2 regions of the Micromonospora sp. WMMA1976 genome follow, and region 1 is predicted to be linked to the other one. Evidence: riboswitches for the same ligand, from Rfam matches in the RefSeq annotation. Region 1 holds a riboswitch; the other holds the start of a gene.
The links. Region 1 has a riboswitch for cobalamin ahead of metE (5-methyltetrahydropteroyltriglutamate--homocysteine S-methyltransferase). Riboswitches for the same ligand answer to the same signal wherever they lie in the genome.
Positions count from the first base shown of each region.

Region 2: another riboswitch for cobalamin. It lies ahead of O7546_RS10970 (acyl-CoA thioesterase); the one in region 1 lies ahead of metE (5-methyltetrahydropteroyltriglutamate--homocysteine S-methyltransferase).

Region 1 covers NZ_CP114912.1:3,928,353-3,942,902, forward strand. Annotated here, with positions in the region: gene O7546_RS18005 (alkaline phosphatase PhoX) at 1-531, opposite strand, end outside; gene O7546_RS18010 (nuclear transport factor 2 family protein) at 641-1,492, opposite strand; gene O7546_RS18015 (sigma-70 family RNA polymerase sigma factor) at 1,532-2,539, opposite strand; gene metE (5-methyltetrahydropteroyltriglutamate--homocysteine S-methyltransferase) at 2,745-4,994, opposite strand; cobalamin riboswitch at 5,110-5,329, opposite strand; gene O7546_RS18025 (beta-1,3-glucanase family protein) at 5,441-7,033, opposite strand; gene O7546_RS18030 (hypothetical protein) at 7,201-7,641, shown strand; gene O7546_RS18035 (tetratricopeptide repeat protein) at 7,715-9,418, opposite strand; gene O7546_RS18040 (polysaccharide pyruvyl transferase family protein) at 9,673-10,998, opposite strand; gene O7546_RS18045 (alkane 1-monooxygenase) at 11,150-12,346, opposite strand; gene O7546_RS18050 (TetR family transcriptional regulator) at 12,476-13,075, shown strand; gene O7546_RS18055 (hypothetical protein) at 13,141-13,725, opposite strand; gene O7546_RS18060 (lytic polysaccharide monooxygenase) at 13,817-14,550, opposite strand, start outside.
Region 2 covers NZ_CP114912.1:2,359,287-2,373,836, reverse strand. Annotated here, with positions in the region: gene O7546_RS11020 (DUF6002 family protein) at 1-343, opposite strand, end outside; gene O7546_RS11015 (potassium transporter TrkA) at 340-1,491, opposite strand; gene O7546_RS11010 (amino acid adenylation domain-containing protein) at 1,472-4,144, opposite strand; gene O7546_RS11005 (class I SAM-dependent methyltransferase) at 4,141-5,145, opposite strand; gene O7546_RS11000 (alpha/beta fold hydrolase) at 5,307-6,071, opposite strand; gene O7546_RS10995 (hypothetical protein) at 6,153-8,303, shown strand; gene O7546_RS10990 (ABC-F family ATP-binding cassette domain-containing protein) at 8,422-10,059, shown strand; gene O7546_RS10985 (ATP-binding protein) at 10,069-11,085, opposite strand; gene O7546_RS10980 (response regulator transcription factor) at 11,094-11,792, opposite strand; gene O7546_RS10975 (DM13 domain-containing protein) at 11,894-12,469, shown strand; cobalamin riboswitch at 12,500-12,707, shown strand; gene O7546_RS10970 (acyl-CoA thioesterase) at 12,838-13,350, shown strand; gene O7546_RS10965 (LysE family translocator) at 13,354-13,977, shown strand; gene O7546_RS10960 (PrsW family glutamic-type intramembrane protease) at 14,018-14,550, opposite strand, start outside.

The DNA.
Region 1 (14,550 bases):
TGCGGCCTCGTGCTTGAACCGGCCCATCGCGGGACGCGCCACGGCGGTCCCGCCGAGGGGGTACGTCTCGAAGACCCGGCCCAGGGACACCTCCTCGCAGGAGAGCCAGGTGTTCCACGGTGTCTTCCCGCCGGCGCAGTTGTTGTCGGTTCCGGCGAGGATCCGCGACGCCCCGATCACGGCACCGCTGGAGTCGAAGACGAGTCGTGAGGCACCGCCGCCCGCCCCGGCTGACACCTCGGAGTTCGACACGTAGATCCAGCCGGTGCCGTTCGGGAACACGGCGCCACCGTCCGGAGCGTCGTGCCAGGTGTACGACGTCCCCGGCACCGTCCGACGGGACCGCGCGACGATCGAGCTGGTGAAGCCGGCCGGCAATTGGATGCCGTTGGCGTCGGCGGGCTGGAGCCCACCGTAGGGGCCCGCCGCGTTCTGCGCCGGGGCTCCGTACGCGGCCGACCATGCCGTGAACGGCAGGGCGACAGCGCCCGCACCGACAACAGTGGCCCGCAACATCGTTCGACGATCCATGGAACCTCCTCCGTAGGTTCCCCAGATCCGACCGTGCGGAGCTTACGCGCGCCGATCTGTTGGATGAACGTCGATGGACGACTCGGTGTGCGACGTCGTGCTCGCGCCGCTACGGGCGCAGATCCGTCCGCGCCGTCCCGGTCGAGGGGTCGTACGGGTAGGAGAGGTGCTGGTGGGTCATCAGCCAGGCCCCGTCGCGTCGCTGGAAGACCCGGGTGCCCCGGGACCAGCTCTCGATCGACGGACCAAGGTTCGGGCGTACCGAGACGTGGTTGAGGCCCCACGCGACGGCGAGGTCGCCGTCGACCACGATCGTCAGGTCGGGCACGTCCCAGGCGACTGATCCGTCACCCGACGCCGCCAGGCCCGCCGCGCAGATCTCGCGGACCGCGTTCACGCCGACGTGTCGCAGCGGCTGGTCGTGCTCGTACGAGACCACGTCGTCGGCGACGGCCTCCATCAGGGCATCGAGATCCTTGGCCGCGGTGCCGTCGAACCAGCGCCGGTGGAGCCCGCGTACCTCCGCCTCGGCGACGGCCGCGTCCGGAGCCGCCTCGGCGGCGGGATCGGCGAGCGGGAAGGAGTGGTGTTCGTGGGTGACGACCCACCGGCCCTCCCGCCTCCGCAGGCCGAACGTCACCCGCAGGCGGTTCGCCGGACGTGCGGCGAAGTCGGCCGCCGTGCCGCAGCGCACGAGCGCGTACGCGAAGGCCACGTCCTCGCCTGCGACGACGTCCAGCGACTCGACCTCGAACGACGCGCCCTGTGCCTGCCACCTGAAGAAGGGCGGCCAGATCTCCCGGTAGGCGTCCAGCCCGCGTACGCCCTCGTACGGCGGCGGCACGTCGAACATCACCAGGTCCTCGGCATGGTCGGCCAGGACGCCGGCAAGGTTCCCGTCGTGAACCGCGGCGGCCCAGCGCTCGACCAGGGCGCGGATCTGTTCTTCGTTGCTCGGCATGTCGGCTCTGCCCTTCGTGGCTGGTGAAACCCGTCAGGACTACAACCCCGACCGGACCGCGAACTCATCGCGTCCGCGCGAACTTTCCGGCAGCCGATCCGGCAGGTCGAAGGCGGGCAGGCGCGCGTCGAGGAACGAGACGACCTCGGCCACCCGGCGCCCCCGCAGCACGAGCAGGTCCAGCCCCGCCGGCAGGTAGGCGGCAGCCGAGTCGTCCCACAGGTACGTCCCGAAAGCGAGCTGCCCGTTGGCACTCGCCCGCCGGAACCGCCACCTTCGCCCCGCGGTCACCTCAGCCAGGAAACCGCGGATCTGCGCATGGCCCTCGTACCAGATGGTCAGCGGCGGCATCGAGTACCGCGCGTCCTCCGTCAGCATCGCCACGATCGTCTCGACGTCGCCGGACTCCCACGCCTCGGCGTACCGCCTGGCCACCTCCCGCTGCCCCGCGTCGCCCAGGTCGGCGAGGATCCGCTGCTGACTGTCCGGCGGCGTCAGCCCGGCGACGATCCGGCGGGCGCGCTGCATCGCGCTGTTGACCGCGGCGACGGTGGAGACCAGCATCGCGGCGGTCTCCTCGGCGGAGTACCCGAGAACGTCGCGCAGCAGCAGAACGGCACGTTGTCGCGGTGGCAGATGCTGCAACGCGGCGACGAACGCGAGTTCCACGGCCTCCCTCGCGATCACGTGGGCCTCCGGGTCCGGCTGGACGGACGGGGCCGCGAGGCGGTCCGGGTACGGTTCGAGCCAGCTCACCTCGGCCCGGGACACGCCCTGGGCGGTGAGATCGGTGGGCAGTTCACGCCGCCCGCGCGAGTGGAGGAGAGACAGCGACCGGTTGGTGGCGATCCGGTAGAGCCATGACCGGATCGAATGCCCCTCGAACCGGTCGACAGCCCGCCACGCCCGGTCCATAGTGTCCTGAACCGCGTCCTCCGCGTCGTGGAAGGAACCGAGCATCCGGTAGCAGTGCGCACGCAGCTCGTCCCGCAGCGGCGCGACCAGGCGACTGAAGGCCGCGCCGTCGCCCGCACGCGCCGCAGCCAGCAGCGTTGCCGTCAGGTCCTCGCCCGACGGACCGGCCTCCACCGATGGTTCGCCCCGGCTCACCGCCTCAATCTAGTGCCGGACACCGTCCTGCGTGCCTGGTCTCTGCCCCCGGCGGACGCCGGCGGTCGGGGCACGGTCTGTCAAGGGCTGAACCGGGTCCGGGCCGGGCGGAACGGCGCGGCGTTCCGCCCGGCCCGCCGGCTCAGCGTCCGCGCAGCTCGGCCGCGGCGGCGACCAAGTGCTGGAGGGACGCCTCGACCTCGGGATAGCCGCGCGTCTTGAGGCCGCAGTCGGGGTTCACCCACAGCCGCTCGGCCGGCACCGCGGCCACCGCCCGGCGCAGCGCGCCGACGACCTCGTCGTGGGACGGCACCCGGGGTGAGTGGATGTCCCAGACGCCGGGCCCCACACCTCGGCGGTATCCGATCGCAGCGAGGTCGTCGAGGACCTCCATCCGGGAGCGGGACGCCTCGATGCTTGTGACGTCGGCGTCGAGGGCGTCGATGGACGTGATCACCTCCCCGAACTCCGAGTAGCACAGGTGGGTGTGGATCTGGGTGTCGTCGGCGACTCCGCAGGTGGCCAGGCGGAACGCCCCGACTGCCCAGTCCAGGTACGCCTTCTGGTCCGCCCTGCGCAGTGGCAGCGTCTCACGCAGCGCCGGCTCGTCGACCTGGATGACCCGGATACCGGCTGCCTCGAGATCACGGCACTCGTCGCGCAGGGCGAGCGCGACCTGGTCCGCGGTGTCTGCCAGTGGCTGGTCGCTGCGGACGAACGACCAGGCCAGGATCGTGACCGGGCCGGTGAGCATGCCCTTGACCGGCCGGTCGGTCAGCGACTGCGCGTAGGTGGACCAGTTGACGGTCATCGGTGCCCTGCGTGCCACGTCGCCGTAGATGACGGGCGGACGCACGCATCGGGAGCCGTAGGACTGGACCCAGCCGTGTTCGGTGGCGGCGAACCCGTCGAGCTGCTCGCCGAAGTACTGGACCATGTCGTTTCGTTCCGGCTCGCCGTGCACGAGCACGTCCAGACCCAGCCGCTCCTGAAGCCGGACGACGTGCTCGACCTCGGCGCGCATTCGCCGGGTGTAGGCGGTGTCGTCGAGGCGGCCGGCTCGATGCTCGGCACGCGCGCGGCGCAGCTCGTCGGTCTGCGGGAACGATCCGATGGTCGTGGTCGGCAAGGGCGGCAGATTCAGCCGGGCCTGCTGTGCCGCCGCTCGCTCCGGGTACGCGCCGCGCCGCCGGTCCCCGGCGCGCAGTGCGGCGAGCCGGCCGCGTACGGTGTCGTCGCGCCATGCGGCGGGGGTGGGCGGCAGCGGCTCGGGCAGGGACGTGGTGCCGTTGCGCAGCGCGCGGCCGAGCCGAACGACCTCATCAACCTTCTGCCGGGCGAAGGCGAGCCGCTGAACCAACGCCGGGTCGAGGGCGGTCTCGGCGGACAGGTCCTCCGGCACGTGCAGCAGCGAGCACGAGGTGGACACGGCGACGTGGTCGGCGAGGGCGGCAACGGCGGCACCAGCCGCAACGGCGGCGCGCAGGTCGGTACGCCAGACGTTGCGGCCGTCGACGAGGCCGGCCACGATCGTCTTGCCGCGCAGCGGTCCCGCACCGGCCAGCCGCCGCAGGTTGCCGGGCCCGGCCACCAGATCCACGCCGACCGCTTCGACCGGCGTGTCGAGCAGGGCGGGCAGCGCGTCACCGAGCTCGCCGAAATAGGTGGCGACGAAGATCGCCGGCCGCTGTTCCACCGCGCCGAGCCGGGTGTACGCCTCCCGCAGCGCGTCGATCTCGGCGGTGCTCCGGTCGGCGACGTAGGCGGGCTCATCCAGCTGCACCCACCGCACGCCCGCCGCGGCGAGGGATCGCAGGATGTCGGCGTACACGTCGACCAGGTCGGTCAACCGGTCGAACGGTTCGCCGCGCGCCTCGGTGGGCTTGGCCAGCAGCAGGAATGTGGCCGGCCCGACCAGCACCGGCCGGCTGTCGATTCCCAGCTCGCGGGCCTCACGGTACTCGCGCAGCGCCTTGTCGGGATTCGCCGCGAAGGCGGTGTCGGAGCCGATCTCGGGAACCAGATAGTGGTAGTTGGTGTCGAACCACTTCGTCAGTTCGAGCGCCGGCTCGGCATCGACGCCCCGGGCCATGGCGAAGTAGGTGCCGAGATCGCCGAGGCCGAGCCGGGCGAACCGGTGCGGGATCGCGCCGACGGCGACGGCCGTGTCCAGCACGTGGTCATAGTAGGAGAACGTGTTGGACGGGATCGCGTCCAGGCGCGCGTCGCGCAGCGTCCGCCAGACCTTCGCCCGTAGCGCGGCAGAGGTCGCCGCCAACTCCTCGGCGTCGATCCGGCCCGCCCAGTAGGCCTCGACGGCCTTCTTGAGTTGCCGGTTGCCCCCGATACGCGGATAGCCCAGCACGGTGCTCTGACCGAATGCGGTACTCATGGAGATCCCTTCCCTCGAAGCACACGAGGCCGATCGGGGCAGGGAGGGAAGAGGTACAGGCGGCGTACCGGCTTCCGCACCGGCCGTCCCGAGCGACCGTCGGCGGCGCACACCGGACGGTGCACGCGGTGCGGGCAGGTCTTCGGACTCGCGGGCGCGACCGGATCCACCCGGTCACCTACTGGCCGTCGCTTCCCAGACCTCACGGTCCAGTGCTTCGATGACGGCTGTCGTTCCCACTCACCGCTGCGGGGCAGTCCCGGACTCACACCGGGTTCCCTCTTACGACGCCACACCCGTCACGGGCACGGCGAACCAGCACCGTTGTTCATCGTATGGGGCGGTGAGCCGACGTGGCCGGCGCGTCCGCCCTGCGGGACGGCAAGCCGTCGCGGCGGGTGGCGGGAGCGACTCGCGGTCGGCCCCCGCCCTCGTCGCAGGGCCGGTCAGCCCTTGCGCCACTTCTGGTTGGCCGTGCCCCCGCAGTCCCAGAGCTGGAGCCTCGCGCCGTCGCCGCCGTTCCAGTCCTTGATGTCGACGCACTTTCCGGCCTGGAGGTTGACCAGGTCTCCGGCCGCGTTCAGGGTGAACTGCTGGGCGCCGGTGCCGTTGCAGGTGTAGAGCTGCACCGCCGCCCCGTTCGCGGTGGAGCCGGCGTCGATGTCCATGCACTTGTTGTTCTGGCTCTTGAGCGCCGTGCCGCTGAACGTCCACTTCTGCGCGCTGGTGTTGTTGCAGTTCCACATCTGCAGCGGCGCGCGGTCGACGAAGTTGGAGCTCGGCACGTCGATGCACTTGTTGTTCCAGTTGCTGACCACTGGCACCCCGGTGGCCGGGGTGCCGCCGCCACCGCCGGTGAACGGGCTGAGGATCAGTCCGGCCGAACGGGGGTCGCCGTCGTGCACCAGCGACTCGAATCCGCCGACGTCGTCGAAGGCGAACGCGTACGCCCGGCCGTCGGTCATGTTGGCGTGGATCAGGCGGGCGTACTGGTTGGTGGGGTTGCTGCGGTAGAAGTCGGCGGCGTTCGTGCTGGGCTGGGTGTCGATGGTCCCGAGTGTGCCGCGGTTGAGGGCGGCGCAGAGCGTACGCGAGATCGGGCCGACCACCTGGTCGTTCGGCGCGGGCAGGTCGCCGTCGCAGCCCCAGACGCTGGCCGAGGAGGGCCGGTTGAAGGAGGCGACGACCTGGCCGCTGCCGTCTGTGAAGGTCATGGTGTTGCCCGAGGTACGGCCGTAGTACCGGATGGCCGGCTGGTCGGCGAAGGGCGCCACGGTCAGGGTCTTCGTGGTGTACGCGTTCCACGCGGACGCGATGTACGAGTCCAGGTACGTGGTGCTGAGCAGGCCGGCCCCGGCCGCCTTGCCCGGAGCCAGGACGCGCAGCACGGTCCCGTCGGAGCGGGTGTGGACGGTGCCGGCCCAGCCCGGCTGCGCCCGGATCCCGTCGATGACCGCGTTGCGTCCGTTGGCCACCACGTCGCCGGTGCGCTTGGTGACGCCGTTGGCGCCGGTCACGGTGACCGCGTGCGGGATCGCGAACATGTCGACCTGGGAGCTGTTGAGCCACAGCCCGGAGTCGTTGTAGGTGAACTCGCTCCAGTCGAACAGGATGTCGCGGTTCGCGTCACCGGCCGCCCAGGGCGCGGGCTGCACCAGTCCGTCCGGGGTGAGGAAGAACGTCAGCTTCTGCCCGAGGGAGAAGTAGGCCCGGCCGGAGAAGCCGCGGGGGAACTGGATCGTGGTGCTGCCGCCGTTGCCGGGGCCCGGTATGGAGACGTCCGGCGCGGGCGACGGCGGGATCTGCCCGCCGGTCCACGGCACGAAGGCACCGCCGGAGGTGACGTAGCCGAGCCGGCCGGAGGACAGCTGGACGCCGATGACGTAGAGGTAGACCGGGTCGCTGCGGCCGGTGGTGTTGGTGACGGTGACCGGTAGCAACGCCGGTCCGACCGCTTGGGCGGGCGTGGCGACGACGGCGCCGGTGAGCCCGGCGAGCAGGGCGGACGCGGCGGCGAGCAGCCTTCTTCGGAGACGCATGGCGACACCTCGCTGGAGACAGGGGGGACGGGAGAGCGCTCTCTCAGCAGGGTCCAATTGTTAATATTGTTTGTCAATAGGTGGTTGGCTATGGATCGGGGCCACCGTGAAGGTCACCGGTTGATTAAGATCCACTCCGGAACAGTCGACTGTGGATTGGGTGGTTCATGAGACGCATGCTTTCGGCGCTGACCGCGCTGGTGACCGTCGCGGCGGGCCTGACTGTCGGCGCCCCCGCCGCCCAAGCGGCCGGCTCCTGCTCGGGGACCATCACCTACAGCCAGGTGCAGTCGTCCGGGCTCGGTGAGCTGGTGATCTACTACAACAGCAGCAACGGCGGCACCAACAGCGCCTGCTTCTACCACCGCGGCGCGGCGTACGGGAAGTCGGCGCCCACCTTCGTGCAGATCTACCGCTGCGCGGAGCGGTCGGGCGAGGGCGCGCACTGCACCCGGTCGGGCGGCGCGGACACCAATTCCGGTGACTTCAGCTATTACGCCGGCCCGGTCGCCGTCACCGGCACGGCGAACTACTGCGTCGAGGCGGTCGGCTACATCGGATGGGCCGGTCAGCGCCACCAGATCTACAGCCGCCGCCAGGGCTGCTGAACCCGCTCCCCCTCCCCCCGGCCGGGGCCGGGGGGAGGGGCACGATGAGCGCCGGTTCCCCGGCCGGGCCGGGTCAGACGGCCAGCGCCCGGCGGCACCGGGCGAGTTCCGCTCGCAGATCCCGCCGTAGGGCCCGGTCCAGGCCGGGCTGGGCGAGCGCCTGGGCGAAGTCGCGGGCCGCCTCGTCCCACCGGCCCAGCCGGGCCAGGGCCGTACCCCGGTTGTAGCGCGGCACGGGAGCCTCCGACAGCGCCACCGCCCGGTCCAGGTCGTCGAGCGCGGCGGCCACGTCGCCGCGCTCGAACCGGGCGGCGGCCCGGTTCGTCCACGCCTCCACCAGCTCGGGGTCCCCGCTCAGTGCCCGAGTGAGCAGTTCGTCGGCCTCGGCGGCCCGGCCACGCTCGGCGAGTACCAGGCCCAGGGTGCACAGCAGCGCGGGCTCCTGCGGAGCGCCGGCCAGCCCGGCCCGCGCGCTCGCCTCGGCGGCGTCCAGCGCGCCGCGCTCCACGTGCAGGTTGACCAGGGCGATCCGGGCGTCGAGGTGCCCCGGTTCGATGGCGAGCACCCGCACCAGGTCGGCGCGCGCCCGCTCGGGGCGGCCCCGCTCCTGCTGGAGCGCGGCCCGGTTGTAGTACGCCTCGGGCAGGTGCGGTCCCAGCCGGATGGCGGCGTCGTAGTCCCTGATCGCGGCTCGGGTCCGGCCCGCTGCCCGGTAAAGGGCGGCGCGGTCCACGTAGTACTCGCAGTTGCCGGGGTCCTGAGCGATCACGGTGTCCAGGTCGGCCAGCGCCCGCGCCGGGTCGCCCAGCGCGAGGTACACCTGCGCCCGGTTGTGGCGCAGCCGGGCCAGGTCCTGCGGGCGTTCACCGGGACCGAGCGCGGCCGTCAGCCGGGCCAGCCCGTCGTCCACGAGCCGCAGCGCCCGGTCGGGCCGGCCTGCCCGGCTGTCCAGCAGTGCCAGGCCCTGCTCGTAGAAGACCGTCGACAACAGCCGCTGGCGTGGATCGGCCAGCTCGGCGGCGAGGTACAGCGCCCGCTCCAGCCACTGCCGGGCCAGCGCCGGGTCCTGGTCGGCCGCCGGCAGGTGCCGGGCGTGCAGCATGGCGGTGGCGTACGCCGCCGACATCGTGATCTTCGGATCGTCGGTGGCGGCCCGCGCCTCGTCGTAGAGATCGAGCGCCTCGGCGGCCCGGTTCAGGGCCGCCAGGGCGGTGGCCAGGCCGGTGGTGAACGCCCACCAGTGCCGCAGGTCGCCGTCGGGGGTGACCGCCGCCCGCCCGCGCCGGGCGACCCGGGCCGCGTGGTGGTAGTAGCCGCTGGCCAGGCTGTCGCCCAGGGCCCGCCGCAACGCCTGCGGGGTGCGCTCGTCGGGCGCCGGGCCGGGGGCACCGTCGTCGCGCAGGTCGAGGCGCAGCGGGGAAGGCCCGAGCCGGCGGGCCAGCGCGCCCAGCAGTTCGGCTGTCGTCTCGTCGGCGCCGGCGACGTGATCGAACCGGACGGTCACGGGCCGCCGGCGTGTGCCGGCCCAGGCTGCCACGAGTTCCGCCGCACCGTAGGCCAGGCAGGCGGTACGACGAGCCGGGTGGAAGCGGATCGGCTCCTCCTCGCCGGCCGGCCGGGCCGCCGGATCGAGCCGGGGAACGATCGCGTGCAGTTCGACCGCGTGCCGGGCCGCCAGGCGGGGCCGGTCGGCGGCGACGCGACCGAGGAAGGCCGAGACTCCGGCGTACGGTCCGTGGTCGCGGTGGCAGTCGTAGCGCTCCGCGCCGTCCGTCACCGCAGGGGCGGGCGCCGCAGGGGCGGGCGCCCGGAAGCGCCCGCCGGGCCGGCAGTTACCAGCACCACTCGATCCACAGCCGGCGTGCGCCGGACACCAGACGGAGTGCAGTCGTGCGACGGATGGTCATCGTCCTCATAGGAACCTCCGATGTGATGCACCTCAGGGCTGGCCCAGAGCGTAATGCCGGTCGATGGGAATAAGAAGGGTTCTCGCGATTCGCGGCCGGCGGAGCCTGCGCAGGCGTACGACGGTCAGCGCGACAGCATCCGGCGGACCCGGCTGCCCACCGCCTGCTTGACCTGGTCGCGCAGTGGCTGCGCGCGGCGTGCCTTGAGCTTCTGCTGCAACGTCTGGTTCTCGTCCCGCAGCCACTGCATGCGCGCCAGCAGTTCCTCGGCGGTGTAGGCGGAGGCCGGCCGGACCGCCGGCGGGTAGACGGTTCGGCGGACCTGCTCGTCGAAGCGGACCGCGCTGTCCCCGTCGGCGAACGAGAGGCCGAGGTCGTGCTTGGCGAGGAACGCGCTGATCCGCGCGAACCGCTCCTTGTGGCCCTCGTTCAGTGCCGAGTAGTCGGCTTCCTCGTAGAGCTGGGCGGCGTCGACGTCGGCCGGCACGTCGCGCATCAACCGGTGCGGGATGTCGAAGTAGCGGGCCAGTTCCAGGGTGCGCGAGTCGTGTGCGAGGAGATAGCCGGGAGTGCCGGAGATCAGCGCCGTGATGGTGCCGTGGATCCTGGTGCCGAAGGCGAAGTCGAATCCGGCGAGATACTCCATCCAGGGCCACGGGTCCATGAACATCCGCACCTTGTCCTCGACGAAGAGCGGATGTGAGGTGTGGATCGGCATGTCGTCGGTCTTGCCGCGCAAGTTCGGTGCGTCGCCGTAGAGCAGGGTGCCCAGGGCGTACAGGCCCTGCGCGATGTAGCGCAGGTTCGGGTAGCGCTGGTGGTGGTGCCGGACGAGCGGGGCCAACGCGCGGACGTAGGGCGAGATGACGAACGCGAGCCGGTCCTCGGTCCTCAGGGCCGCCTTCGCCTTCTCGACCCGGAGGCTGTCGCCGTGCAGGAACATCGACGGGCAGCCGATCTGCTCGACGGCGGAGAAGCCCAGCTTCCGCAGGTAGTTCTCGCTGATCTCGCCGCGTACGCCGATGCTGTGCGACCGGTCCAGCACCGCCCGGCAGAACGCCTTCACCGGCTCGTCGATCGGGCGCAGGGACTCCAGGCCGCCGTCCACGTCGGTCTGCGCCCCGACCCCGAGCACCACCACCGGGATCTTGAGTCGCTCGATCAGCCGGGCCATCGACATCAGCCGGTTCGCGTAGTCGTGGCGGAACGCGTTCGCCAGCGGGATCACGAAGACGTCGTACTTCTCGTTGATCTCGTCGGCATCGCGCGGGTCCGCCCGGAACCGCGACGGGGTGATCTCCGCCGTCGAGGTGGCCAGCAGCTTGTGCGCGGCGTGGCTGAAGACCAGGTTGCCGCTGTTCTTGCCGATCCAGTCCCGCTCGTAGGTCTCCTCGGCGGTGACGACGTCGAACGGGCCCTTGCGGGCTCGCAGCAGGATCCGCTGGTGCATCCGGGGTGTCCACCCTTCGTCCCGGACGCCGCGGCGCCCGGCGAGGCCGAGGCGGCGCGATCGGCCGGGCGCGGCCCCGTTCCGTGCAGGAACAGAGATCCTACGCCTTGACACAGAGAGGTGCCGTCAGCCCCACACTTCCCGGGTCGGGTCAGGCGGCGTGAACCGCTGTGGTGTCCGCTGCGGGCCGGCCGTAGCGGCGACGCAGCCGGGCCTCGGCGCGGGGGTTGCGATTGGCGAGGTTCAGGTCGCCGCCGTAGTGCGCCAGAACCCGTGGGTTCATCACCCGATACCACAGCGGCGGGACGAGAGCGAGCAACACCATCGAGGCGTAGCCTCCGGGCAGTCGCGGCGAGACGTCGAAGCTGCGCAGCGTCTGGTAGCGGCGCAGCGGGTTGGCGTGGTGGTCGCTGTGGCGTTGCAACTGGAAGAGGAACACGTTGGTGACGACGCGGTCACTGTTCCAGCTGTGCCGTGGGTCGACCTTCTCGAAGCGGCCGGTGGCGGTGCGCTGGCGGCACAATCCGTAGTGCTCGAGATAGTTGACCGCTTCCAGCAGCGAGAAGCCGACGATCGCCTGCAGGAACAGGAAGGGCACGAGCCGCCACCCGAACACCGCGATCAGCAGGGCGAAGAGCACGACGGTCATGAGCCCGGCGTTGAGCAGGTGGTTACGCAGCGTCCACGGGCTCTTGTGGCGCAGCCGGAAGCGGCCGGTCTCCAGCCGCCACGCCGAGATGAGGCTGCCGCAGACCGTACGTGGCCAGAACGAGTAGAAGCTCTCCCCCAGCCTGGCGCTGGCCGGGTCCTCCGGTGTGGCGACACGGACATGGTGTCCGCGGTTGTGCTCGACGTAGAAGTGGCCGTACCCGGTGGGCGCGAGTGCGATCTTCGACAACCACCGCTCGACCGTCTCGCGCTTGTGGCCGAGCTCGTGTGCGGTGTTGATGGCCAATCCGTTGACGATCCCGATGGTGGCGACCAGGCCGGCGGCGCCGGCGGCACCGAGACCGCCGCGCGTCCAGACCCATGCGCCGAGCAGCAGTGCGGCGTACTGCACCGGTAGGAACAGGAACGTGATCCAGCGGTAGTAACGGACCTCCTGCAACCGCCGGGCGATGTCGTCGGGCGGGTTCTCTCCGTCGTCACCGAGCAGCACGTCGATGATCGGGATGAGTCCGAAGACCACCGCCGGGGTGAGCCACCAGGCAGCGGGGCCCGCGCCGGCCCGCCACAACGCGTACGCCAGAAACGGCAGCACCGGCACGAGGAGAGCCAGTGGCCACAGGTGCTTCTTGCCGTCACGCCAACCGGCGGCGACTGCTGGAGCATCGGTCGAGGTCTGCATGTCCCGCCTCCGGAGTGTCGAGCGCTGCGTCGACTGTCACACGGATAACCACGCTTGACAATATCTGCCGCTGCGTCAATTCGGTGGACACAGAAGGTGTGTGTGTCCAGTCGATAGACTCGGCGCACCATGTCCGCCCCTCCGCCTTATCGCCACACCGCCCGCCGGCACCTGCGTGACGCGGTCATCACGGCCGGTCGCGACCTGGCGATCGACAGCGGCTGGGACGCGGTACGAATGGCCGACGTGGCAGCCCGCGTGGGCGTGAGCAGGCAGACGCTCTACAACGAGTTCACCAACAAGGCCGGACTGGGCGAAGCCATCGCCCACCGCGAGATCGACCGGTTCATGGACGGTGTGCGGGAGGCGTTGTCCGCCCACGGCAGCGACGTGCGAGCCGCCGTCCATGCCGCGGTCACGTTCGTGTTGACGCAGGCCGGGACCGATCCGCTGGTCAAAGCCGTCCTCAACAGCGCCCGAGGCACCGACGCCCTGCTCCCCTACCTGACCACCCGCGCCGACCTGGCCCTGGCCGCCGCCGTCACGGTGCTGAGGGAGTGGGCGGACACGCACCTGCCCCGGGTGCCGCCCGATGACGTCACCGTCGGTGCCGAATCCCTCGCGCGACTGGTCGTCAGCCACATCGTGCTGCCGACCGCGCCCGTCGACCACACCGCCGACACCCTCGCCGACCTGGCGCAGCGCTTCCTGGACCCGCCGCGCGCGTGAACGAGTGCCACAGCTACCCCCGCGCCTCGCACGGTCTCGGTCCGTTGCACGCCGATCCGGCGTGGTCAGAGGCCGGCGGCGGCGTCGTACCGGCGCCGCAGGTCGGCCATCTCCGATGGAGGAAGCGCTTCCCTGAGTGCCAGTTCCTCGTACTTGTCGGGGAACATCTCCCGTAGCCGGTCGACGAACCTGACGTCGGCGGTCGCCTCGACCACCTGAATGCCGGGAGGTCGGGTGGTCATGTCCATGATCACCGGACCGACGAGTTTGACCGCTCCGTCCCAGTGGCGCTTCTGTTCGGCGACGCCGCAGAGGTGGAAGCCGTAGACCGTCGCGACGTCGGCCATTGTGGCGGCCCCGGCGGGCTCGTAACCGTAGACATGGACTCCGCAGACGATCGCCGGCGCGCCCTGCTCTCCGGCCGGTACCTGGGCAGCGGTGTGCCCGGCGTGTTGATGCTGCGCCGGGTCCGCCTGCTCGAGGGTCGTACGCATCCGGGTCAGGATCTCTTGGTGGAGAACCGCCCGGTCCGTCTTCGGGGTGGTCGCGGTGGCCACGGCGGCCACACCGATCGACGCGGCCAGCAGGCACACCTCGATCCACACGACGTGGCTCCGGTACCAGCCGCCGACGCCTACCCGGGAAATCATGATCGTTCTTCACCTCGTCGCGGTTCCTGATGGTGGCGGAGCGCGCCGACGGTGGGGTGGCGCGTGCCGCGCCACCCCACCGCAGATGCTGTTACCGGGCGGTGCAGGTGAGGGTGGGTGTGGAGTTGGTGCCGTTCCAGGAGGCGTTGAAGCCGAAGCTGGTGCTGGCGTTGGCGCTCAGGGAACCGTTGTAGGCGACGTTCGACGCGGAGACCGACGAACCGCTCGACGTGACCGTCGCGTTCCAGGAGTTGGTGATGCTCTGGCCGTTGGGCCAGGTCCACGCCACAGTCCACCCGGAGATGGCGGCGTTGCCGGCCCGGACGGTGACCTCGGCGCCGAATCCACCGGACCACTCGTTCGTCTTGCGGAAGGTGGCGGTGCAGGCACCGTTTCCGGCCGGCGGCGGCGTGGTGGGCGGCGGAGTCGTCGGCGGCGGGGTGGTGGGCGGCGGCGTGGTGGGCGGCGGGGTCGTCGGCGGCGGGTTGCCGCCGCCGCCGAAGATCACGTCACTGCAGAGGTAGTACGGCTGGTCGAGGTGGGACGCCTGCCAGATGGTGTAGACGACGTGCCGCCCGGTGCGGTTGCCCGCGTTCACCTGCGCCTCGTAGAGCCCGGTGGTCGGGTAGCTGCCGGTGCGGAGTACCAGTTCGAGGCTGTTCCAGGTGAGGGGCTGGGTGGTCGGGTCGAAGCCCTGCTTGGTGATGTAGATCAGCATGTAGTCGGCACCGTGCTTGGCACCGTCGGTCAGCGTCAGCGTGAAGTTGTTCGGCATCGGCTTCGCGGTCCACGCGCCGACCGCGTCGAGCGAGGCGTACAGGCCGT
Region 2 (14,550 bases), 1.6 Mb from region 1:
TGACGATGCACAGCCGCTCACCGGTACGCCGGATGTGCTCCACCGCGCGGGCGACGATCACCATCGAGGCGAACGTCTTCGTGGTGCGGGTGCCGGGGTTGGCGGTGAGGTCGAGCATCGTCAGGTCGTGCCCGCCGTAGTGACCCAGCGGGGACCAGCTGACCGTGGCGGCGGCGTAGAACTCGCGTACCGCGGGGGTCAGCTCGGGCAGGTCGAAGCCGGGCGCGAAGCCGGGCGTGCCGGGCGCGTCGCCGGGGACCGCGCCGCACCGGCGCACCGCCGACGCGACGACGTCGTAGTAGTCGGTGATCATGTTGCGGGTGGCCGGGGTGGTCACGGTCATCGGGCTTCCTCCAACACACTCCGGGCCGGCGCCGGCGGCACCGTTCGCAGATGGTCACGCAGGGCGGTGAACCGGCGGGCGATCTCGGGCAGCTCGCTCGCGTGCCAGCCGCCGGCCAGGTCGGGCCGGTACGCCGCCAGCGCCGCCCGGGCGCGCTCCGAGTAGCGGACGTGGCCGCCGCCGACCTCGACGCCGTCGCGGCGCCCGGCGGCGGTGTTCCAGGCGACCGCCTGCGCCACCGGCAGCTCGGCCGGCAGCCGCAGCTCGGTCCGGCCGCCGGTGAGCCGGACCGGATAGCCGCCCGGCAGTCCCAGCGGCCCGGGCAGGCTCGCCGTCACCTCGTCGCCGGTGGCCAGCGCCGCCACCAGGGCGGCCCCGGCGTGCCCGGCGAGCGCGTTCAGCTCCGGCCGGGGCAGCGCGCGGTAGCCGGCGAGCAGGCCGGTGACGTCCGGGACGGGCCGGCCGTCGAGCCAGGCGCGTACCTCGGCGGTGTCCTCGTCGTCGGGGCCGGGCGCGGCGAGGTGGGCGTGGTGGCCGAGCACCGCCAGCCGGCGCTGGCCGGGACGGCCGAGCGCGGCGTCCAGGCACGCGGCGAGCGTCGCCACGTTGCCGATGCCGCAGCGCACCGGCAGGTCCCGCGCGGCGAGCAGCGGGTTGACCGCGTCCGGGAACGCGCCGTTGACGAGCGTCGCGCCGGGCGCGCCGCCGGCCAGCGCGGCGGCCAGCCGGGACACCAGTTCGGCCTGCAGCGCCAGCGTCACCCCGAAGCCGGCCGCGGCGATCAGGTCCGTCCAGGCCGACGGCGCCGCCGCCCGCTCGTACGGCGACTGCGCGGACGCGGCGCAGACCAGCACGTCGGGCCGGAGCCGGGCCATCGAGGCGGCGTCGGCGGCGTACCCCTCCCCCGGGTCGGCGCCGGGTTCGGCGGTGAACGGCCGGGCGGTGACGGCGACGGGGGTTCCGGCGACTGTGGCGCGCACCCGCGCGGCCCGGGCGAGCGCGTGCGCCGCGTCCGGGTCGCGGGCCAGGACCGTCACGCGCAGCGGCACCGGGGTGGGCGTCGCGGCCAGGGTGTGGCACAGCGAGCGGGCCAGCCGGCCGGCGCCCACCACGACGACGTGCCGCGCGTCAGCGGACCGGGCTGACATCGCGCCCCGCCTCCGTGACCCGGTCGACCCAGTCGGCGAACGATCCGGCGCGCAGGCAGCTCGCCGGGGACACCTCCAGCCCGGCCATCTCCCGTACCCGCAGCGCCATCCGCAGCGCGGTCAGCGAGTGCCCGCCGAGCGCGACGAACGTGTCGTCGTCGTGCACCGCGTCGACGCCGAGCGTGGCCCGCCACGCCTCGCGCAGCCGGTCGGTGAGGGCGCCACCGGCCGGCTCCGCCGCGACCCCGGCGGGCCGGGGCGGTGGCGGTGGCAGCTCCAGCCGCGCGACCTTGCCGTTGGGCAGGCGGGGCAGCCGGTCGACCAGGACGATCTGGTCCGGGCGCATCGCGGACGGCAGCGCCGAGGCCAGGTAGCCCTGGAGCAGCCCGGTGGTCAGCAGGTGGTCGGCGGGCTCGTCCCGCGGCGTCGCCGCCGGTGGTGGTTCCTGCGGCCGTACGGCGTAGACGTAGCTGACGTCGGCGTCCGCGCCGACGTTCCAGTCGCCGATGTCGTGCACCTCGAACCCGGCCGCGCACAGCAGCTCGCGCACCTGCGGGGTGGTCACGCTGCTGCGCTCGACCTCCAGGCAGACCTGGCGGATGCGGGGCCAGTGCTCGGGGCGCAGCCCGCGCAGCACGCTCAGCTCGGCACCCTCGGTGTTGATCTTCAACAGGTCGACGCGGTCCAGCTCGAAGCGGTCCAGCAGGTCCGACAGCGTCACCGTCGGCACCACGTGCGCCACCGGGGCCAGGCGGCGCCGGGCGTCGGCCAGGAGCGCCGCCTGTTCGGTCTCGTCGGCGTCGCCGCCGCCGTGGCGGTAGTGCGACCGGACCAGGTCGGAGGCGGCGCCGGCCCGGTCGGCGCCGAGGCCGGACAGGTAGCTCAGCTCGGGGAACGAGGTCAGCTCGGCGGTGCCGGCCGCGTCGGTCACGGCGGCCTCGACGACCGACGCGGAGCCGGCGTAGAGGCCGAGGTTGGCGCGCAGGTACGGCAGCGTGTCCGGGTTCGGTTCGACCGCGATCAGCCGCACGTCGCGCGCCTGCCGGGACGCCCAGAGCGAGAACAGCCCGATGTTGGCGCCGACGTCGAGGACCACGGCACCGTCGCCGACGCGCACGCCGAAACGGGCATACTCGGCCTGGTCGAAGATCTGCCGGTAGAGGAAGACCGCCTCGTCCGGCGACGCCGCGGTGACCGCCATGCCGTTCGGAAGCGGGAACCGCGGCAGCCCGCCGACGGCCGGGGCCTGCCGGGGCTGCGGCACCACGTACCCGACCAGGCGCGGACCGTCGTCGGTGTCCGGGACGGTCACCACCACCGCGTCGTGCACGGCGGGATGCTCGCGCAGCACGGCGGCCACCTCGCCCGGCTCCACCCGGACCCCGCGGATCTTGACCTGGTCGTCGGCCCGGCCGCGGAACTCCAGGAAGCCCTGCGGCGCGATCCGCACCAGGTCACCGGTGCGGTAGAGCCGCGCGCCCGGCCGCGCCGGGTCGGGGCGGAAACGCTCCGCCGTCCGCTCGTCGTCGCGCAGGTAGCCCAGCCCGACCGCGACCCCGCCGATCCACAGCTCGCCGGTCCCGCCCTCGGGCACCGGGCGCAGGTCGTCGTCGAGCACGTGGGCGGTGACGCCGTCGATGATCCGGCCGATCGGGGCGATGCTTCCCGCGTACGCCTCGGCGCAGTCCCAGTAGGACACGTTGATCGAGGTCTCGCTCGGGCCGTACCCGTTGAACAGCCCGCACGGCAGCACCTCGCGCAGCCGCCGGACCAGCCGCATGTCCAGCGCCTCGCCGCCGCACAGCACCCGCCGCAGCGTGCCGCAGCCGGCGAGCTCCGGCTCGTCGAGCACGTGCCGCAGCATGGTCGGTACGAAGTGCGCGGTGGTGACCGCCTCCCGCTGGATCAGCCGGACCAGCCCGAGGCTGTCGAACTGCAGGCCCGGCCCGGCGACGACAACGGCGCCGCCCGCGATCAGCGGAGAGAGGATCTCGTGCACCGACGCGTCGAACCCGATCGACGCCTTGTGCAGCACCCGGTCGTCGGCGGTGAAGCCGAACCAGTCGTGACCCCAGGCCAGCCGGTTGACCAGCCCGGCGTGGTGCAGCACGACACCCTTGGGCCGGCCGGTGGAGCCGGAGGTGAACAGCACCAGCGCGGCATGCTCGCCCGGCGGCAGCCAGCCGGTGCGATCGGTCAGGTCGGCCGGCGACCCGGCCCGCGCGGTACGCACGTCCCGCCACCCGGTGGGCGCGGGCGCGGCGACGGCAGGCGGCCGGTCGGCGTACAGGACGAGCCGGGGCGCGGCGGCGGCGAGCATCTGCTCGGCCCGGCCCGACGGCAGCTCGGAGTCGATCGGCACCGCCACCGCGCCCACCGCGAGCGTCGCCAGCAGCGACGTCACATAGTCGGCGGACCGGTGCAGGTACAGGCCCACCAGGTCACCCGGCCGCACGCGGGCGCGGCGCAGCAGCTCGGCCGTCGCGCCGACCCGCTCCCACAGCGCGGTGTAGCTCAGCTCGCCGTCCGGGCCGACGATCGCGGGCCGGTCGTCGTCGGCACCGGCGGGCCGGTGCACCAGGTCGATCAGGTAGCGCGGGCCGGTCAGATTGCGCGGGCCGGCCAGGTCGCGCGGGCCGGTCACGGCGCTCACCGCGTCCTCGTCGCGACCGCGACGATCGCCATCCGGGGCACCTCGGCGACGAACTGCCCGTCGGCCCGGTAGACCAGCGGACGGGCCGGCACGTCGTCGCGACCGATCCCGGCCAGGTAGCCGGTGTGGTCGAAGTGGCGGGTCAGCAGCCCCCACACCTCGTCATCGGTGAGCGTGGCGAAGTAGTCGCGCACGCCGTACATGTCGCCGACGTAGTCGCGCATGCCCGCGGAGGCGGACTCGGCGCTGTCGGCGCGCACGATCAGCGGGTCGTACAGGTCGACGACGCGTACCGGCAGCCCGGCCGCGGTGAACAGTCCGGTCAGCTCGGCGCGGCTGAAGTGCCGGTAGTCGTGGCCGCCGGCGGCGTGCGGGTGCACCACCTCGCCGAAGAACCCGGCCATCGGGCTGGACTCGTCGAAGTCGTGCAGCACGATCCGGCCGCCGGGCCGGACCACCCGGGCCGCCTCGGCCACCGCCTGCGGCCGCCGGGCCGCCGGGATGTGGTGCGTGCCGTACGCCAGCAGCACCGCGTCCATACCGGCGTCACGCAGGAACAGGAAGTGCGCGGCCTGACGGACGGCAGGCAGGCCGTGGGCGAGCGCCTTGTCGACCATGTGGCCGGACAGGTCGCCGGTGATGAACGCCAGTTTGGACTCGAAGCAGGCGGACTGGCTGCTCGCGGCGCGGGCCACAGTGCCGTCGCCGCCGAGCACGTCGAGAATGAGCGTGACCGGGGCGGCGGCGTCCGGGGTGGCGAGGTCCAGCAGCCGCCGCATGCCGGTCCAGCGGACGAGCGTGTCCCGCTGGGCCCGGCGGTAGGAATCGCCCCGGCCGGTGGAGTCGGTGTCGAACTCGCTGACCGTGCCGGCCAGTTCCGCGAGTGCTGCGTCCGCGCCGGGGCGGCCGAAGTCGAGCAGTTCGCGCAGTTGCGGGTGGAGGGTCGCCACGGTGTGCAGGTAATCGCGCAGGACCAGGGACGGAAGGTACGGCCGGCTCATGGACACCTCGGCGCACGCGACAGTATGCCGCCTCGTCAGCGACGTCCCTTCGGCGAACGGATGGCAGACTTTAACACCGCTTCTCGGCCGTTCACCAGGTCGAATACCGGACATTGCGGAAGGTCCGGTACGGGTACGAGTCCTTACCCGTTCTTTGTCGCCTATTCCGCCACAGGGGTGTGACTGGCGACGATGTGTCGCATTAGGTCGATGATTTCCGGCAGATGGTCGGTAAGGAAGAAATGCCCGCCGGGAAACACGTGCCACTGCGGCTCGGTGACGCATTCCCGCGCCCACCCCGCGGCCCGGCCCGGGTCCACGTGCTCGTCCCGGTCGCCGAGCAGCACGTGCACCGGCACCTCCAGCGGCGGCCCCTGGCGGTAGGCGTACCGCTCGGACAGCGCGAAGTCCGCCCGTACCCCGGGCAGGATCAGCTCCATCAGGTCGCGATCGGCCAGCAGCGCGGCCGGCGTGGCCCCGAAGTCGTGCAGCGCGTCGATCAGACCGGCGTCGTCGAGGTCGTGCACGCGCCGCCGTACCAGCCGGGTCTGCGGCGCCTCCGCGCCGCCGACCAGCATCGCCAGCGGCGCGGGCGCGCCCCGGCGGCGCAGCTCCCGGGTCACCTCGAACGCCACCAGCGCCCCCAGGCTGTGGCCGAACAGCAGGTACGGCCCGGACGCCCGCTCGGCGACGGCTGTGGCCAGCGCGTCCACCAGCTCCGCGAGGTCGCCCACGGGTGGCTCGTGCAGCCGGGCGCCCCGGCCCGGCATCAGCGCGACCTGCACCGACAGCTCCGGCGCGGCCAGGTCCCGCCACTGCGCGAAGGAGGCGGCGACGCCACCGGCGTACGGGAAGACGAACACCTGGGCGTCACCGGCCGTGGATCCGGCCGGCCCGAACCAGCGGCTCGCAGTCACCTGGGACATGGCCAGGAGCATAGGGCCGGAACACTCCCGGCTCGGCGAACGGGCCTGTGTGGACAGCCGGCCAGCTGGCACACTACCGGGATGCGGCGGGGGGTCTGGTCGGTGCTGGCGATGCTCGTCGCGGCCGGGCTCGGCGCGTCGGTCGCCTGGCTGCCGAACGCCACCGACCGGCAGCTCACCCTGCTGCAGTCGGTCCTCGCCGTCCTGGCGGCGGGCGGGCCGATCCTGGGCTGGCTGTGGCGGCGCAACCACCGGGGTGCACGCCGCCCCGGCCCCGCGGCGCAGCGGGCGGCCGACGAGCTGGCCGCCGCCGTCCTCGCGCAGTGGAGCCGCGCGGCGACCGAACGCGGGCTGTGGGCGCCGGTTCCGATCCGTATCCACTGGCGGTGGTCGGACCGGCCGGTCACCGGGCCGGTGGACGCCGCCGCGACCGAGGGCGACCTGGTCCGGTTCCCGCCCCTGCCGGCCGTCCCGCCGGTGCGGGCGGCCGACCTCGCCCACGGCGACCTGCACGACCTGTTCCGGGTGTACGCGGGCCTGGGCTCCGGCCGCCTCCTGCTGCTCGGCGGGCCCGGTGCGGGCAAGTCGGCAGCGGTCGTCCTGCTGCTGATCGACGCGCTGGAGCACCGGCAGCGCCTGCCGCAGCAGGAACGCGCACGGGTACCCGTGCCGGTGCTGCTGACCGTGTCCGGCTGGGATCCGCGCCGGCAACCGGTCGCCGACTGGCTGGCCGCCCGGCTGGCCGCCGATCACGATGTCCTCGGCGGGCTCGAACCGGCCCGCCGGCTCGTCACGGGCGGGCACGTGGCCCTCTTCCTGGACGGGCTGGACGAACTGCCGCCGGAGCTGCGACCGGTCGCCCTGCGCGCGCTCGACGTCCAGACCACGTTCCGGCTGGTGGTGACGACCCGCAGCCGCGAGCTGGTGGAGGCGGTGGCCGCCGCCCGGCACCTCTCCGGCGCCGCCGCCCTGGAGCTGGAGCCGCTGACCGGCGCGGACATCGCCGCGTACGTCACCAGGAGCCGGACCCAGCCGTTGCCGCCGGGGTGGCAACGGCTGGTGGACGAGGTGCGCGACCGGCCGGACGGTCCCGTCGCGCAGGCGCTGCGCAGCCCGCTGATGCTGAGCCTGTTCCGGGACACGGTGACCACCGACGACGATGCCGCGGAGCTGCTCGACCGCTACCACAGCCGGGAGGCGGTGGAGGACGCCCTGCTCGACCGGGTGCTCCCCGCGGCGTACGCCGTCCAGCCCGGCGTACCGGAGCCGCGCTACACGGCTGCGCAGGCGGCGCGCTGGCTCGGTCACCTCGCCCACCTGATGAACCGGGTGGGCAGCCGCGATCTGGTGTGGTGGCACCTGGCGTCGTTCACCTCCTGGGACCTGTACGCGGTCTCGACGGTGCTCGTCACCGGCCTCGGCGCCGGACTGAGCGCGGGGTTGCTCGCCGGCCCGGCGTTCGGCGTCCTGGCCGGGCTGGCGTTCGGGCTGGTGCTCACGTTCACCGCCAAGCTCTCCCGGGACGTGCTGATCGGCCGGCGTCCACTGCGGCTCCGCCGGATCAGGTGGAGCCGGGTGATCAGCCGTCAGCGGATGGAGAACGTGCTCGGCGCCGGGCTCACCGGTGCGTTGTTCCTGGGCTTCTTCGGGCTCCTCGTCGCCGCGTGCGCCGACGTCACAGGCATCGGGTCCGGCCGGGCCTTCCCGGTCTTCCTCGCCTTCACCGCGACCGGTTTCCTCGGTTGCCTCTCCCTGGGCGTGTACCTGGCGATGGCCGGGTCGGCGGACGAGGACGACCCGGTGTCGTCGCGGCTGTCCTGGCGGCGGGACCTGTGGTCCGCGGTGGGCGGCGGCCTCTGGCTCGGGTCCGTGCTCGGCGTCCTGGGTGGCCTGGTGGGGCGGCTCGCCGGATCGGCGGAAGGTGGCATCGCCTGTGGCATCGTCGGCGGCTTCCTGCTCGGCGTGACGTCCTCGCAGACCTGGCGCGCCCTGCTCGTCATGGTCGAGCTGCGCCGTACCGGGGTGGCGCCGCTGCGGCTGCTCCGATTCCTCGACGACGCGCACCGCCGGTCGGTGCTGCGCACGGTGGGGCCGGTCTACCAGTTCCGGCACGCCCGTCTCCAGGACCGCCTGGCGACCACCGCCGGTGCTACGGTGGACCGGAGTGATCCAGTGGCGATCAGGCAGGCAGGGAGACCAGACATGGCGGGTGACGACGACATCTCCGGGTGAGACCGGACATGTGACCGACCGCAGGCGAGCGCCGTGGTCGTTCCGTCGTACCCCGAGACCGTGTCCCCCGCCGGGCGGCTGAGGTCCGCCCGCCCTCATCGTCGAGGTCGTCTTCCCGATGTCCGATTCCTTCATCGTCTGCTCCAACCTGAGCTTCTCCTGGCCGGACGACACCCCGGTCTTCCAGAACCTCTCCTTCACCCTCGGCGGCGGCCGGACCGGTCTGGTCGCGCCGAACGGCGCCGGCAAGAGCACGCTGCTCAAGCTGATCGCCGGCGAGTACCGCCCGGCCGCCGGGTCGGTGACCGTCGACGGCGTGCTGGGCTACCTCCCGCAGAGCCTGCCGCTGGCCGCCGACCTGACAGTGGCCGAGGTCCTGGAGATCGCCCCGCTGATCGCGGCGCTGCACGCCATCGAGGCCGGCGACGCCGACGAGAAGCACTTCACCACGATCGGCGCCGACTGGGACATCGAGGAGCGCACCCGCGCGCAACTCGACCGGCTCGGCCTCGGCGACCTCGCCTTCGACAGGCGCCTGGGCACGCTCAGCGGCGGGCAGGTGGTCTCCCTCGGGCTGGCGGCGCAACTGCTCAAGCAGCCCGACGTGCTGCTGCTCGACGAACCCACGAACAACCTCGACCTGGGCGCCCGGCACCGGCTCTACGACGTGCTGGAACAGTGGCACGGCTGCCTGCTGCTGGTCAGTCACGACCGGGCGCTGCTGGACCGGATGGACCGCATCGCCGAACTCGATCGCGGTGAGATGCGCTTCCACGGCGGCGACTTCACCTCGTACGAGGCGGCCGTACGGGCCGCGCAGGAGGTGGCGGAGAAGAACGTCCGCAGCGCCGAACAGGACCTCAAGCGGGAGAAGCGGGAGTTGCAGGAGGCCCGCGAGCGGGCGGCCCGGCGAGCCGGCAACGCCTCCCGGAACCTGAAGAACGCGGGTCTGGCGAGGATCGTCGCCGGCGGCCTGAAGCGGGACGCGCAGGTGGCAGCGGGCAAGGCGAACGAGATGCACTCCGGGCGGGTCGACGACGCCCGGGCGCGCCTCGACGAGGCCGAGCGGGCGCTGCGCAACGAGAAGACGATCACGGTGGAGCTGCCCGCCACCACCGTCCCGGCCGGACGCACGCTGCTGAGCGCCGAAGGGGTGCAGGTCCGGCACGGCGAGCGGTCGCTGTTCGCCGCCGACGGGGTCGACCTGACGATCCGTGGTCCGGAACGGATCGCCCTGCTCGGCGACAACGGCGCGGGCAAGTCGACGCTGCTGCGGCTGATCGACGGCGACCTGGAGCCGGAGAGCGGCCGGATCACCCGCGCGGACGGCCGGATCGCGTACCTGTCGCAGCGGCTGGACCTGCTGGATCTGGACCGTACCGTGGCGGAGAACCTGGCCGCGTTCGCGCCGCAGGCCCCGGACGCGCAGCGGATGAACCTGCTCGCCCGCTTCCTGTTCCGCGGCCCGCGCGCGCACCTTCCGGTCGGTGTGCTCTCCGGCGGGGAGCGGCTGCGCGCCACACTCGCGTGCGTGCTGGGCGCCGAACCGGCCCCGCAGCTCCTGCTGCTCGACGAGCCGACGAACAACCTCGACCTGGTCAGCGTCGGCCAGTTGGAGAGCGCGCTGCACGCCTACCGGGGCGCGTTGCTGGTGGTCAGCCACGACGAGCGGTTCCTCGCCGCGATCGACGTGGGCCGCTGGCTGCGCCTGGCGGACGGACGCCTGGTGGAGACCGGTCCCCCGGACGCCGCCTGACCGGCCCGGTCAGACCGCCGGCAGGCGGACCACGAACCGGCACCCGCCGGTCACGTTGTGCGCGTGCACCCGCCCGCCGTGCGCCTCGACCAGTCCGCGCACGATCGCCAGACCCAGCCCGCCGCCGGCCGGCGCCGACTCGTCGGCGCCGGCCGGTGCGGGGGTACGGGCGCGGGTGCCCCGGAACGCCACGTCGAACACCCGGGGCAGGTCCGCCTCGGGAATGCCGCCGCAGGTGTCGGAGACGGCGAGCCACGCGTCGTCGTCGTCCCGCCCGGCGTCGATGCGCACAGTGCCGTCCGGTGGCGTGTACCGCACCGAGTTGACGAGCAGGTTCGTCACGACGCGGGCGAGTTCGGCCTCGGCGGCACGGACGGTCGGCCAGCCGGTCTCCGGGGCGAGCACCCGGACCCGCCGGTCGGCGGCCAGCGGCGCGGTGGCGGCGATCGCGTCGGAGACCACGTCGCCGAGCGGCACCGGGGACAGCGCGGGCCGCAGCGCTCCGGCGGTGATCCGGGACAGCTCGAACAGGTCGTCGACCAGGCGTGTCATCCGGTCCGTCTCGACCCGGATCCGGCGGTGGTACTCGGCCACCGCCGCCGGCTCCTCGACCACCCGGTCCTCCAGCGCCTCCGCCATCGCCCGCAGCCCGGCCAGCGGCGTACGCAGATCGTGGGAGACCCATGCGACAAGCTCGCGGCGGCCGGCCTCCAGCTGCCGCTCCCGCTGCCGGGCCTGGTCGGCCCAGACCGCCGCCTGGGCGAGGCGGCGGGCGAACGCCACCCCGACGGCCAGGCTGAGCGCCGCGGACGCCGCGACAGTGACGAGGACGACCTGGAGGTCGTGCGCGGACAGGAACATGGCCTGGGCGACGGCGGTGACGCCCGCCGTCACCGAGGCGATGGTGACCGCGAGCAGCACCGCGATGTGCGCGAGGATCGACCGGTGGCGCACCAGCCGCAACGCGCCGACGCCGAGCGCGCCGACGGCAGCGCCGGCGAGCAGGGCGTAGAGCCCGATGACCATCAGTTCGTTCACCGGGACGCCTCCGACGGCTCGTACCGGTAACCGACGCCCCACACGGTGACGATGCGGCGCGGCTGCGCCGGGTGGTCCTCGATCTTTTCCCGCAGCCGCCGGACGTGAACGGTGACTGTGGACTGGTCGCCGAACCGCCAGCCCCACACGCGGTCCAGCAGCTCGGCCCGTGACCAGGCGCGTCCCGGGTTCGCCAGCAGGAACGCGAGCAGGTCGAACTCCCGTACGGTCAGCGACAGCTGCTGCCCGCCGCGCTCCGCGACGCGGCGGCCGGTGTCCGCGGTGAGGTCGCCGTCGCGCAGCGTCCCTGCCGGTCCCCGGTCCTGCGGGGCCGCGCGCCGGAGCACCGACCTGATGCGCAGCACCAGTTCGCGCGGCGAGAACGGCTTGGTCACGTAGTCGTCCGCGCCGACCTCCAGCCCGGCGACCCGGTCGGCCTCGTCCCCGAGCGCGGTGAGCATGACGACCGGCAGGCCGGGCAGCCGGCGCCGCAGCCGCCGGCACACCTCGATGCCGTCGAGACCCGGCATCATCAGGTCGAGGACCACCAGGTCGGGCGGCTCCTCCTCGGCCGCGGCGAGCGCGTCCGGCCCGTCGAAGGACAGCCGGACCCGGCAACCGTCCTGCTCCAGATAGCGCCGGACGACGTCGCTCACCGTCCGGTCGTCGTCGACGACGAGCACGTAGCGCCCCATGCGCCAGACGCTACCCATCGGCGTCCCGGCGCGGCGGCCCGCGGTCGAGCCGTAAGCGGACGGAAAGATCTTTCCGCCGGGTCCGCGCCTACCGTCGGAGCATGGGCAGAAGACGTGTGGTGTTGTCGGTGCTCGCCGTCGCGGCCGTCACCGGCCTCGGGGTGAGCCTGTACCTGTTCCAGCCGTGGCGGCTGGTGACCGACCGCGAGGTACGCGAGGCGCTGCCCACCGTGGCGGAGCCGCAGCCGGCCGGCACGACCGGCTCACCGGCGGCCGGCCCGTCGCCGACCGGCGCACCGCCCGCCGACGTGGTGCTCGCCGCCGGTGACTTCGTCACCCACGAGCACGACACGTCCGGCCGGGCGCAGCTGGTCCGTCTCGCCGACGGCCGCCGTCAGCTGCTCCTGCGCGGACTGGACACCTCGGACGGGCCCGACCTGCGGGTGTGGCTCACCGACCGGAAGGTGCTGCCCGGCCGGGCCGGCTGGCAGGTGTTCGACGACGGCCGCTGGGTCGAGCTGGGCCGGCTCAAGGGCAACATCGGCGATCAGGCGTACGACATCCCGGCGTCGGTGGACCTGGACGGCCTGCGCAGCGTGTCGATCTGGTGCAAGCGGTTCGCGGTGTCGTTCGGCGCGGCGCCGCTTGCCGCTGTGACGGGATCGGCGCCGGCCTGACGCCTGTGCCGCCGGCCTCGGGCGCTGGGCTACGCTGCGGGAAGCGCTGGTTCACCCGGTCGGCGACGGCCGGGTGTCGTAAGAGGGAACCCGGTGGAAGTCCGGGACTGCCCCGCAGCGGTGAGTGGGAACGACAGCCGTCAACAGCACTGGGCCACGGCCTGGGAAGCGACGGCCGGTAGGCGACCTCGTGTCACGCCCGCGAGTCCGAAGACCTGCCCGCGTCGCGCGTACCACCGGTGCGCGCCGCCGTCGACCTCGCGGGTGGGTCGGGCGGGTGACACGTCGTACGCAGGGCCGTCGGCGTGTCCTCGACGTGCACACCCCGGCCGGTCGGCGGTCCGCTTCTGCGAGGACGGAACCGCACAGTGCCCGACACCATCACGCTCACCGGCCGACCACCGTCGGCCTCGCACCTGACCCTGTCGCAGATCATGGACCAGCACCACACCAACCTGATGGGCACGGTCCACGGCGGGCGCATCCTGAACCTGATCGACTCGGTCGCCGGTGTGGTCGCCGCCCGCCATTCCGACGGCCCGGCCGTCACCGCCGCCATCGACGAGACCGCGTTCCTGCGTGCGGTACGCGTCGGGGACGTGGTGCACGTGGACGCCCGGATCACCTGGGCCGGCCGCAGCTCGATGGAGGTGGCGGTGAAGGTCAGCGCGGACCGGTGGGACCGCGCGGTGCCGCCGGTGGACGTGGCGACCGCGCACCTGGTGATGGTGGCGGTCGACGACGACGGGCAGCCCCGGCCGGTGCCGCCGCTGCACGCCGAGACCGACGGTGACCGGCGGCGCTACCGGGAGGCGCAGATCCGGCGCGAGCACCGGCTGGCGCTGCGCCGGGCGCTGCTCGACGGCGCCGGGGAGGGCTGAGCGGTGCTCGGACTGTCGGCGGCCACGCTCGCCGGTTACCTGGCCGCGATCGTGGTGCTCATGCTCACCCCGGGGCCGGACATGATGTTCGTGCTCGCGAACGCCACCCGGTACGGCCCGCGGGCGGGCGCGGTGGCCGCGCTCGGGGTCGCCGCCGGGGAAGCGGTGCACGTCGCCGCCGTGGTGGCCGGGCTCGCCACGTTGATCGCCGCGTCCCCGGTGCTGTTCACCGCGATCCGGTGGGCCGGTGCGGCGTACCTCATCGTGCTGGGCCTGCGGGCGCTGCGCGGCACCGGCCGGCCCGGCGCCCCGGCGGACCGCCCGGACGGCGGCGCCGGGCGGGCGTTCCGGCGCGGGCTGCTGACGAACCTGCTCAACCCGAAGATGATCCTGTTCAGTGTGGCGTTCCTGCCGCAGTTCGTCCGGCCCGAGGCGGGCCCGGTGGCGGCGCAGCTGGTGCTGCTCGGGGCGCTGTTCGTCGCGGTGCAGCTCGCCGTGGACCTGGCGCTCGGCGTGGGCGCCGGCCGGTTCGCCGGGCGGTGGGGCGACAGCCGCTGGTCGCGGCGCGTCGACCGGCTCTGCGCTGTCGCCTTCGTCGCGCTCGGCGTCCGGCTGGCCGTCGGCTGACGTGCCGGGCGGCGCGGAGCCGGAGGGCCGGCCGCCCGGCTCAGCCGGCACGCGCTGCCGTCTCCCGGGATGCCGGCACGACCGGCGTCCCGGACGCGGGCGGCCGCTCGCGGTCCAGGTGCAGGCGCAGCAACACCCAGCCCAGCGACACGGCGCCGATGAACACGTACGCGGGCTGGGTGCCGAACGTGTCCCAGCAGGTGTGCAGCGTGACGGCGGCGGCGAAGGTGAGCAGGAATGCCGCCAGTCTCCGGCCGCCGGGCGCGGCGGCGAACGTGAACAGCGCGGCGGCGGTCAGCCCGGTCCAGGCCAGGTGCGCGGCGGGCGCGGTGAGACCGCGCACCAGCAGCGTCCGCTCGACCGCGCCGAGGTTGCCCTCCGACCCGACGAAGACGGCGAACGCGTACCCCACGGTCTCCAGCGCGGCGAACCCGGCGCCGGAGGCCACGCCGATCACCAGGCCCTGCGCCGGGGACGGGTGCCGCCGCCACAGCAGCAGGATGCCGGCCGGCACGATCAGCTTGGCGGTCTCCTCGGCCAGGCCGACGAGCGCCATCGGCAGGACGCCGAGGC